One region of the Vibrio nomapromontoriensis genome, then DNA from elsewhere that is predicted to be linked to it. Evidence: predicted binding sites of a transcription regulator. Region 1 holds the regulator's gene; each other region holds the start of a gene.
The links. The regulator CRP, encoded in region 1, controls carbon source genes, mostly activating them, when cyclic AMP is high. The targets are predictions, from matches to a motif close to TGTGANNNNNNTCACA.
Positions count from the first base shown of each region.

Region 2: a site for CRP is predicted at 1,473-1,488, ahead of L4D05_RS11665 (glycogen/starch/alpha-glucan phosphorylase). Genes of this name have one in related genera too.
Region 3: a site for CRP is predicted at 2,053-2,068, ahead of L4D05_RS01445 (NupC/NupG family nucleoside CNT transporter). Genes of this name have one in related genera too.

Region 1 covers NZ_JAKJSS010000017.1:104,909-108,197, reverse strand. Annotated here, with positions in the region: gene L4D05_RS20390 (phosphoribulokinase) at 1-542, shown strand, start outside; gene crp (cAMP-activated global transcriptional regulator CRP) at 787-1,419, shown strand; gene L4D05_RS20380 (DUF1338 domain-containing protein) at 1,488-2,279, opposite strand; gene astD (succinylglutamate-semialdehyde dehydrogenase) at 2,290-3,289, opposite strand, start outside.
Region 2 covers NZ_JAKJSS010000009.1:142,762-146,050, forward strand. Annotated here, with positions in the region: gene malT (HTH-type transcriptional regulator MalT) at 1-1,187, opposite strand, end outside; gene L4D05_RS11665 (glycogen/starch/alpha-glucan phosphorylase) at 1,750-3,289, shown strand, end outside.
Region 3 covers NZ_JAKJSS010000006.1:292,483-295,771, reverse strand. Annotated here, with positions in the region: gene deoC (deoxyribose-phosphate aldolase) at 1-172, opposite strand, end outside; gene L4D05_RS01445 (NupC/NupG family nucleoside CNT transporter) at 642-1,907, opposite strand; gene L4D05_RS01440 (TatD family hydrolase) at 2,113-2,910, opposite strand; gene L4D05_RS01435 (DUF5363 family protein) at 2,903-3,025, opposite strand.

The sequences.
Region 1 (3,289 bases):
TGCCCGGGACTTTTACGCCTTGGCAGGATTTACCAGAAAACTCCGATGTTTTATTTTATGAAGGTTTGCATGGCGGCGTCGTTGATGGTGCAATCAATGCCGCTCAGCATGTTGATCTACTGATTGGCATGGTACCTATCGTCAACCTTGAGTGGATTCAAAAGTTCGTACGCGATACGCGTGACAGAGGTCACTCTCGCGAAGCGGTGACCGACTCAATCGTACGTTCAATGGATGACTACCTAAGCTACATTACCCCGCAGTTTTCGCGCACTCATATCAACTTTCAGCGCGTACCGACTGTCGACACCTCAAACCCACTCAATGCCAAAGGAATCCCAAGCCTTGATGAAAGTTTTGTGGTCATTCGCTTACGAGGGATAAAAAATGTCGACTATCCTTACCTGCTTGCCATGATAGATGGATCGTTTATGTCACGTCACAACACCATTGTCGTGCCTGGTGGAAAAATGAGCTTTGCGATGGAATTAATCGTCCGACCTATACTACAGCAGTTAATAGAAACAGGGAAAATAGGTTAGTTTTTTGCGCCTAAACTTAGATGATTTTTTATACCGTGATCATGTGCACAGTTTTGTATAGAAAAATGGTCTGATGACACGATTAAAATCAAGAAAGTCCGCGCAAAAAAGGATACTATTTCTTTGAAACAGAAGATCGCTTGCGCCATCTTCAAAGTGCTTTTATGCTAGTAAGTCCTAACACAATGGACTTGCTATTATATATGGAAAGCAGCAAGCATACCCTGCAGAGGAAGTAAGAAATATGGTTCTAGGTAAACCTCAAACCGACCCAACGCTAGAGTGGTTCCTTTCACATTGTCATATTCACAAGTACCCTTCAAAAAGCACGTTGATTCATGCGGGCGAGAAGGCAGAAACACTTTACTACATCGTAAAAGGTTCTGTTGCTGTACTTATTAAAGATGAAGAAGGCAAAGAGATGATCTTGTCTTACCTTAACCAAGGTGACTTCATCGGTGAACTAGGCCTATTTGAAGAAGACCAAGAACGTACAGCGTGGGTGCGAGCTAAATCACCTTGTGAAGTGGCTGAGATTTCATTTAAGAAATTCCGTCAACTTATCCAAGTTAACCCTGATATTCTCATGCGCTTATCTTCTCAGATGGCAAGTCGCCTACAAGTGACAAGCCAGAAAGTGGGTGACCTTGCGTTCCTTGACGTAACGGGTCGTATTGCTCAGACGCTACTTAACCTAGCGAAACAACCTGATGCAATGACTCACCCTGACGGCATGCAAATCAAGATTACTCGTCAAGAAATCGGCCAAATCGTTGGTTGTTCTCGTGAGACAGTAGGACGTATTCTTAAGATGCTGGAAGAGCAGAACCTTATTTCTGCTCACGGTAAGACTATTGTGGTCTACGGCACTCGTTAATCGACGCCTTTAGATACTCAAAAAGCCACCGCAAGGTGGCTTTTTTATTAGACGTTAACTCTGATAACCTATTGATGCGTGCTCTCAAAAATCTTATCGGCTGACGCTGCGACAAAGCCTTGATAATACTTGTTGTCGTTCATTTTGTAGCGCTTAGCAAATTCATAAAAACCACCAGGTATCTGCTGTTCCCCATCTGAAAATGATACGCCCACTTTGTCTGCCATCGTCGAAGATTGCTCAAGAAGGACCTCTGGCGATCCTTTCACTTCACCACCAGACTCATTGATATCAAAACCTGCTTGGCGCAAATAGTTATTGACCTCACTCACTTCTCCAAAACGATTAAGCTGATTCACACTAACAGTAAAGTGGTTGGCACCAAAACCATGTGCAGCAAGCCAAGAAGCATACTCACTCTCTTTGGCTAACGTTTGATAATCGTCATAACTGAGCGCCCACATACGTCCACCAAACAGAAAGTCTTCAGCGGCCAACTGCAAGTTATCTACTTGGCTAACGAGTTTTGCCACAATGGCTTGCAGCTCTGCTGAGCACTGTTCAACGCGAAGCTCACTAATAAACACTTTCGGCAATGACTCATCACTATGTTGTAGGTGAATCGCAGACAGTTTTTTCGCTGCAAAGTCATACTCACCCGCTTGTTGATAACCAAGCTTAAGAAACGGTTTTGCCAATATTTCAATGCCCACGGGCGAGAGATTAAAGGTACGCAACGCGATATGATCATTGATCAGTGCCTCCCCCTCTTTCAACAACGCCTGTACTTTTGCTGCTGAAGGACATAATCGCTGAGTGTAGTCTTGCCACAACTGCTCAAATAATTGTTCTGCCGTCATCTTTTGCTCCTTAAAGATCGAGACCTGGGCTTAATGTCGCAGGCAGCACTGTTTGCTCCCCTTCCATCGACGCCATCGGGTAAGCGCAGTAATCTGCCGCATAATAAGCGCTTGGTCGCAAGTTACCTGACGCACCCGGACCACCAAATGGTGCATCACCACTTGCTCCGGTTAGCTGACGGTTGCGATTCACAATACCTGCGCGAATATGGTCAACAAAATACAGCCACTCATCATCATTGGTTGAAATCAGGCCCGCCGATAAACCAAATCGAGTGTCATTAGCAAGCTCAACAGCTTGTGGTAGCGTTTCGTAACGCACAAGCTGCAATAATGGGCCGAAGTATTCTTCATCCGGTAACGTCGCTATTGCCGTGGCATCGATCAAACCTGGCGTCACAAACGCGGCCTGTAATTGTTTCGATTCCACTAAGCTCTTGCCACCTAGCGATTGCAGCGCCGCTTGTGCCTGAATAATATGCTGAGCAGCCTGCATGGAAATCTGCGGCCCCATGAAAGGCGCAGGCGTGGCGAATGGCTCATCAATCCGAATCTTGGCTATCGCGGCCACTAATGCGTCAACAAGTTGGTCACCTTTATCGCCAAACGGCACATACAAACGACGTGCACAGGTACAACGCTGTCCGGCACTAATATAAGCAGATTGGATAATAGTGTAGACCGTCGCATCAAGCTCACCATAAGCGTCACTCACAACCAACGGGTTGTTGCCGCCCATTTCCAAGGCCAACATTTTGTCAGGCTGACCGGCAAATTGACGATGTAATACGTGCCCAGTATTCGCGCTACCAGTAAACAACACCCCATCAATGCCTTTAGCGTCAGCCAAAGCAATGCCGGTTTCTTTACCGCCTTGCACAAGGTTAATCACACCATCTGGTAACCCAGCTTCTTGCCAGAGTTGCATGGCAAGTTCACCCACTAACGGGGTTTGTTCTGAAGGCTTAAACACCACGGTATTGCCAGCCAATAATGCCGGAACAATATGT
Region 2 (3,289 bases), on a different contig from region 1:
GCTTCTTCTAGTGTCGCAAGTTCGCCTTGGTTAAACATTTTCCAACCGAACTCATTGAGAATTGTCACGACGAGCTCACTATTGGCCGCCAATCTAGCGTGTCTAAGTGCTTGGTGAGGAACGCTTTGATCAAGCCAAGCTTGAGCCGCGGCAAGGTGAAGATCCAGTTCTTGTTGAGGAATGCGGGCTTTACGTTCATGCGAAAGAAATTCAGCAAATAGATTATGGAATCTAAACCAGTTGTTTTCACCTTCAAGGGGGTAGATAAACAAGCCGAATCGGTTGAGAGATTCAATCATGCTCAAGGCGTCGTTGCGTTTGGTTAACGCCGTAACAAGGTTGTCGTTAAAGTGATCCAATACCGAGCACTGCATGAGGAAGTTTCGGGTGTCTTTATCCAACAAATCAAAGACTTCTTCAATCAAATAGTCCCAAAGATGCGCGTGGTTAAATTGCGATATAGTTTCCACAGATTGCGCTAATGTGCGTTTTTGGTGCTGAGCTTGCAGCGCAAACAATTGCAACGCAGATGGCCAGCCTTCGACATAGGTTCTGAGGGAATTCGCGGTTTCATCATCAATATCGTCGGCGAGACGAAGATTAAAGAACCGCGTGGTTTCTTCGGTGTCAAACGCGAGTAATTCATTACCAATTTCGATCATAAGATCACGTACACGCAAGTTGGCAGTACCCAATGGTGGGTTGCCGCGGCTGGTGACCACAAGCGTAATATTATCTGGCATATGTTTGAGGAAAAAGCGCATCGCTTCATGAATATCTTCATCATGGATGAGGTGATAATCATCAAGAACAACATAGCATTCATGGTGGTAACAAGTAAGTTCGGAAAACACCTCCCCAAGCAGGGAATGCAGAGAGGAAAACTGTCGACGTTCTGCTAGTTTTTGGGAATTTGGGCAACTATTACTGGTGGCTTTGTTAATGGCTTGAAGTAGGTAATTGACGAAGCGGAATGAGTCATTGTCACTTTCATCAATACTATACCAGCCAACATGTGGTTTGTCTGATAACCACTGAGCAGCCATGGTGGTTTTACCGTAGCCAGCAGGAGAGCGGAAAAGTACAAGCTTGTAAAAAGGGGCCTGCGAAAGCAGATCCAAAACTCGTGGGCGAACGATCGCGTTATGTAAGCGTCCAGGGCGAGTTAATTTTGAAGGAATCCACATAGATATTTCCTGTCATTTTTATAGTTAGAGTATGTGCTAACCGTTAGCGTCTTTCATGAAGAGGTTTGGTGATAAATTAACCGATTTAACGATGCCATTCCGATGGTAGGCGAGGTCTAGCTCTACAATGTTTGATCAATGGCTAGATTTTGTTCATAAAACGATTTTACACCAACTACGCCGCATTTTTGTGATTTGAATCACATATGATTGGTTGTTTACGGTCTGCATTTCGCGTCATGTATACAAAAAATTGGCCTGATTAGGTGAAAATTTGAATGCAATTGTGATCTCAGACTCAAATATTGAATTTGATATGCATCTAATTCACGGTAACGACTTAGTTAGCGATTACAGTGAAAGTGACGTTGGCGTGATCGGTATCACCGGATAAAAGCTAAAGCTCGAGCGCAATGAGATATTGATCACTTAATGAGGGGGAGTACGCCCTCTACGCCCTCGTCACTCATCCTCCACGGAGTCGGAGATAGGAGGATGTTTAAGGAGACGTCACCATGCACGATATGTGACAGATGGATAAAACTTAAAGTGAGATTTCTTAATGAAACCTGCGCAACAGAAAAAATTCAATAAAGCTTCTTTTCAAGACAGTGTTAAAAAGCACCTTTCTGCGACTTACGCAACAACAGTAGAAACCGCAACTGAGCACCAGTGGTATTTGGCTATGGGTCGCGCTTTGGCAGAACTCACCACTTTTGACTTACTTGCAACAGAAGCGGATGACCGCATTAAAAACGCAAAAAGCGTTAACTACCTATCCTTAGAATTTCTAATTGGCCGCCTGACAGGTAACAACTTGATCAGCATGGGGCTATATGAGCAAATCACTCAAGCAATGGAAGAGTTGGGCCATAACCTAACAGACCTTCTTGAAGAAGAGCGTGACCCATCACTTGGTAACGGTGGTCTAGGTCGTCTTGCCGCTTGTTTCATGGATTCTTGTGCTGCTCAAGAATACCCAACGGTGGGCTACGGTCTTCACTATGAGTACGGTCTATTTAAGCAGTCTTTCCAAGACTGCCGTCAAAAAGAGGCACCTGACGCATGGCGCGGTGTTGAAGGTTACCCGTGGGAAGTTGCTCGTCCAGAGCTGGCACAGCATATTGGTTTTTACGGTCATGTAGACGTTGAATTCATCGACGGTAAAGAAGTACGCACTTGGGTTCCGGGCATGGAAGTAAAAGCAATGCCTTGGGATTTACCTATCGTAGGTTACGAATCAAGCACCGTTTACCCACTGCGCCTTTGGGAATGTCAGGCAATTGCACCTTTCTCACTTGCGAGTTTTAACAACGGCGATTACTTCGAAGCCCAGCACTCGCTAATTGATGCGGGTAACATTACTAAAGTCCTTTACCCGAACGATAACCATGAGAAAGGTAAGACTCTGCGTTTAATGCAGCAGTACTTCCACTCAGCAGCGTCAGTTCGCGATATTCTACGTCGTCATGAAGCTGCAGGTTTTGCCCTTGCTGATCTTCCTAAGCAAGAGACGATTCAACTTAACGATACGCACCCAACTATCGCAATTCCTGAGTTGATGCGCATCCTGATCGATGAGAAGGGCCTCTCTTGGGATGAAGCATGGGAAATCAGTGCACACACGTTCGCCTACACGAACCACACATTGCTTCCAGAAGCACTAGAGACTTGGTCTGAGTCATTGATCAACCGTCTTCTTCCACGTCACATGGAAATCATCTTTGAAATCAACCATCGCTTCATGCAAGAAGTTCGCAAGATGTGGCCTGGTGACGGTGAGAAGCAAGCGAAGCTTTCTATCATCCAAGAAGGTTTCCACCGTATGGTTCGCATGGCCAACCTATGTGTGATTGGTTCTTATAAAGTAAATGGTGTGGCAGCGCTTCACTCGCAACTGGTTAAGAAAGACCTGTTCCCAGAGTTCAATGAAATCTTCCCAGGTAAATTGACTAACGTTACGAACGGCATCACGCCGCGTCGTTGGTTGAAGTTCTGTAACCCAGGCCTATCTAGCTTAATTACGGGCAAAATTGGTACGGAGTGGCCAGCGAAACTTGAGCAGCTAGAAGGCATTGCTCAGTTTGCAACTGATGCGAAAT
Region 3 (3,289 bases), on a different contig from region 1:
TCTTAGCAATAGGAATAAAGCGAGGGTAAATACAGATCGCAGCAGTATTACCTACTGACGTTTTCGCATCGTGACAAAGCGCAATCACTTTTTCGTTAGTGTCGTCGTCATTTAACGTGGTTAGATCCATAAGTTTAAGTGCACGTAGAGCTGCTGATTTTAAATCGCTCATTTCTATCTCCGGTCAAAATATTCAATTAATTATCTGACAAACACGTCAGCAATAAATGAACGGACTTGGTTCCTTGAAGACTCGGCTCAGTTGTTATGCATTGCTATTATGCTTAAACAGCAAGACAACCAACACCAATTGCTATCCTTGTCACCGCACAGTACCTGCTCGTAATAATCACCTGATTCCTATCTGGTGAGAACTGGCTCTGGCTAAATAAGCTTCGTGAAAATACGAAGGAATTACTAAGTAGCCTCTACAGTATAGGACTCTTACTCAAAACGGTAGAGCTGATTAAAACGCAAACGGTTTGCTTCTCAAAAAACTTCCATTCAATATTTGAATCGTTTGTCCAATAACGATTCACCAAGGGTTTTAAGGGTCCCAAAACCAAAAAAGCCCCGCAGCAATCTCTTGCTACGGGGCGATTTATTATGACGTCTATATACTAATAACCTACGGCTAACAGTTACATTGCCGCAAGGCTAAGACAGAAGCCAGCAATCGTTGCTGCCATCAAGTTAGATAGCGTACCAGCGATAACGGCTTTCACACCCATGCGAGCGATATCACCGCGACGCTTAGGCGCCAAGCTGCCTAGACCACCCAGTAGAATCGCGATAGAAGAAAGGTTCGCGAAACCACAAAGTGCAAATGAGATGATTGCTTTTGTCTTGTCAGAAAGAACAACCGGCGCAGCTTCAGTTAGGTAAGGGGCAAAGTTTGCAAACGCTACAAATTCGTTAGCAACAGTTTTCATACCGATGAACTCACCAGCAACAACCGCTTCTTCCCATGGCACACCAATAAGGAATGCAAGAGGAGCAAAAACCCAACCAAGTAGCAATTCAAGGCGAAGTTCAGGCATACCGAACCAACCACCAACGCCACCAAGCATACCATTCACAAGCGCGATAAGGCCGATGAATGCGATAAGCATTGCACCAACGTTAAGCGCTAGCTGAAGACCCGCTGAAGCGCCGCCTGCTGCTGCATCAATAACGTTAGCTGGTTTGTCATCGCCTTCTGCTTCCATGTCATGAAGCTGATCGATTGGCTCGTCAGTTTCAGGTTTCATGATTTTAGCAAACAATAGACCACCAGGTGCTGCCATGAATGACGCTGCTACCAAGTACTCAATTGGCACGCCCATAGAAGCGTAACCCGCAAGAACACCACCAGCGATAGACGCTAGACCGCCACACATTACTGCGAATAGTTCTGATTGAGTCATCTTTGGTACAAAAGGACGAACAACAAGAGGGGCTTCAGTTTGACCAACGAAAATGTTTGCTGCTGCAGACATAGATTCCGCACGAGATGTGCCTAGTGCTTTTTGTAAGCCACCACCAAGAATCTTGATTACCCATTGCATAATACCTAGGTAATACAATACAGAAACTAACGCAGAGAAGAAGATAAGTGTTGGTAGTACACGGAATGCGAAGATGAAGCCACCGCCACCGAAGACCTCAAACATCTTGCCTGATACAAGACCACCAAACAGGAATGAAGAACCATCATTACCGTAATTGATGACGTTAGAGATAGCGTCTGATACACCGCGAAGTACTTCTTGTCCCCATGGGACGTAAAGAACGAATGCACCGAGTAAAAATTGGATAGCAAAAGCGCCACCCACCGTTCTGATATTAATAGCTTTGCGGTTATCTGATAATAATACTGCGATACCGATCAGTACTACCATTCCAACCAGGCTCATAAACAGGCTCATGGTTTATGACTTCCTTATATTTAATTATTTGGCGTGTAATAAAAATTGAAGCTCAAAAGCGGGGGCGATTATACAAACCCTCAAAAAAGAAAGTAGTACCCCCTTCACACTTTCGTCCTCAACACATAAGACGTACATGCAATTTTGCGACATAGATCACAAGCTCACTCTGTAACAAAACTTAATTTAACAATTACAAGTAACTTTAGTCACAAATAAAAAACAGCAATTTGCTATTATTTAGGACTTGTGACGTAACCGTTTTCGCAGTTTCACTTCGCAGCATGATAAGAGTTGATAGGGTCAACTTTAGCATTTCCGGTTTATTGATAGCCCCCTGATAACCACTTAATGGCATATCGGGTGCGTCGGTTTCGATTAATAAGTATTCAAGTGGTAGCTTAGAGATGGTGTCACGAGTCTTCTTTGCGCGTTCATAAGAAATGACGCCACCGACCCCTATATAAATACCCAATTTTATATATTCCATCGCTTGCTGGTAACTGCCATTAAAACCATGAATCACCCCCCCATATATGGGAGCAGTTTTTCTAAGTAAAGCCATCATGTCTTGATGCGCTTTTCGGCAATGCAAAATAACCGGTAGCTTGGCTTTATTCGCCAGTAAAATATGCTCACGTAAGATCTGCTTTTGCTGCTGCTTCACAAGTTCAGCGTCACCGTCTTTGCCTAAGTGATAGAAATCTAACCCGCACTCGCCAATCGCGATGCATTTATTAGACAAACCTTGCGCTTGGGCGAGCGCCTGTTTTAATCGTTCAATACTGGCAGCGGACACGCCTGATAAAAATGAAGGATGAAAGCCAAGGGCATAATAAATATCGGAATGTTGCAGTGCTAGCTGCGCTATTTCAGTCCAGTTTTCTTCATTGATACCTGGAACTATTATGCGCTCTACTCCTGCGACTCTTGCCCCCTTCAGTACGGCAGAAAGATCGGTTTTAGCCGCGATGAGGTCTAAATGACAGTGAGTATCAATCATCGTTAGCGGGATCTTGTTTATACGGTGTACAGCTACGTTTGTTCTCCGGCGTCAGCCCCATAGACTGGCACCAGTTATCGTACTTTTTTAACCAAACACGTAACCATTTAAGCATGCATAATACTCTCTCTATTATTGGCATAGACACACAGTAAAATAGCTATCAACATACCAATGAGCAAATGTAATCGATTGCAAACTATTCTACCAAACCCCTTGTTACGCAAAGGATAGCCAATAGTTAGAGTTTTATCACTAAGTTGTGATTCAACACTCATTGCTGTGATAGAAGCGGTTTTTTTTCAACCAAGCAAACGATAAAATGTTTCGCACTGTTTGTAAATTAAACAAAGCATGAGGCTGCGTTATTTACAAACGT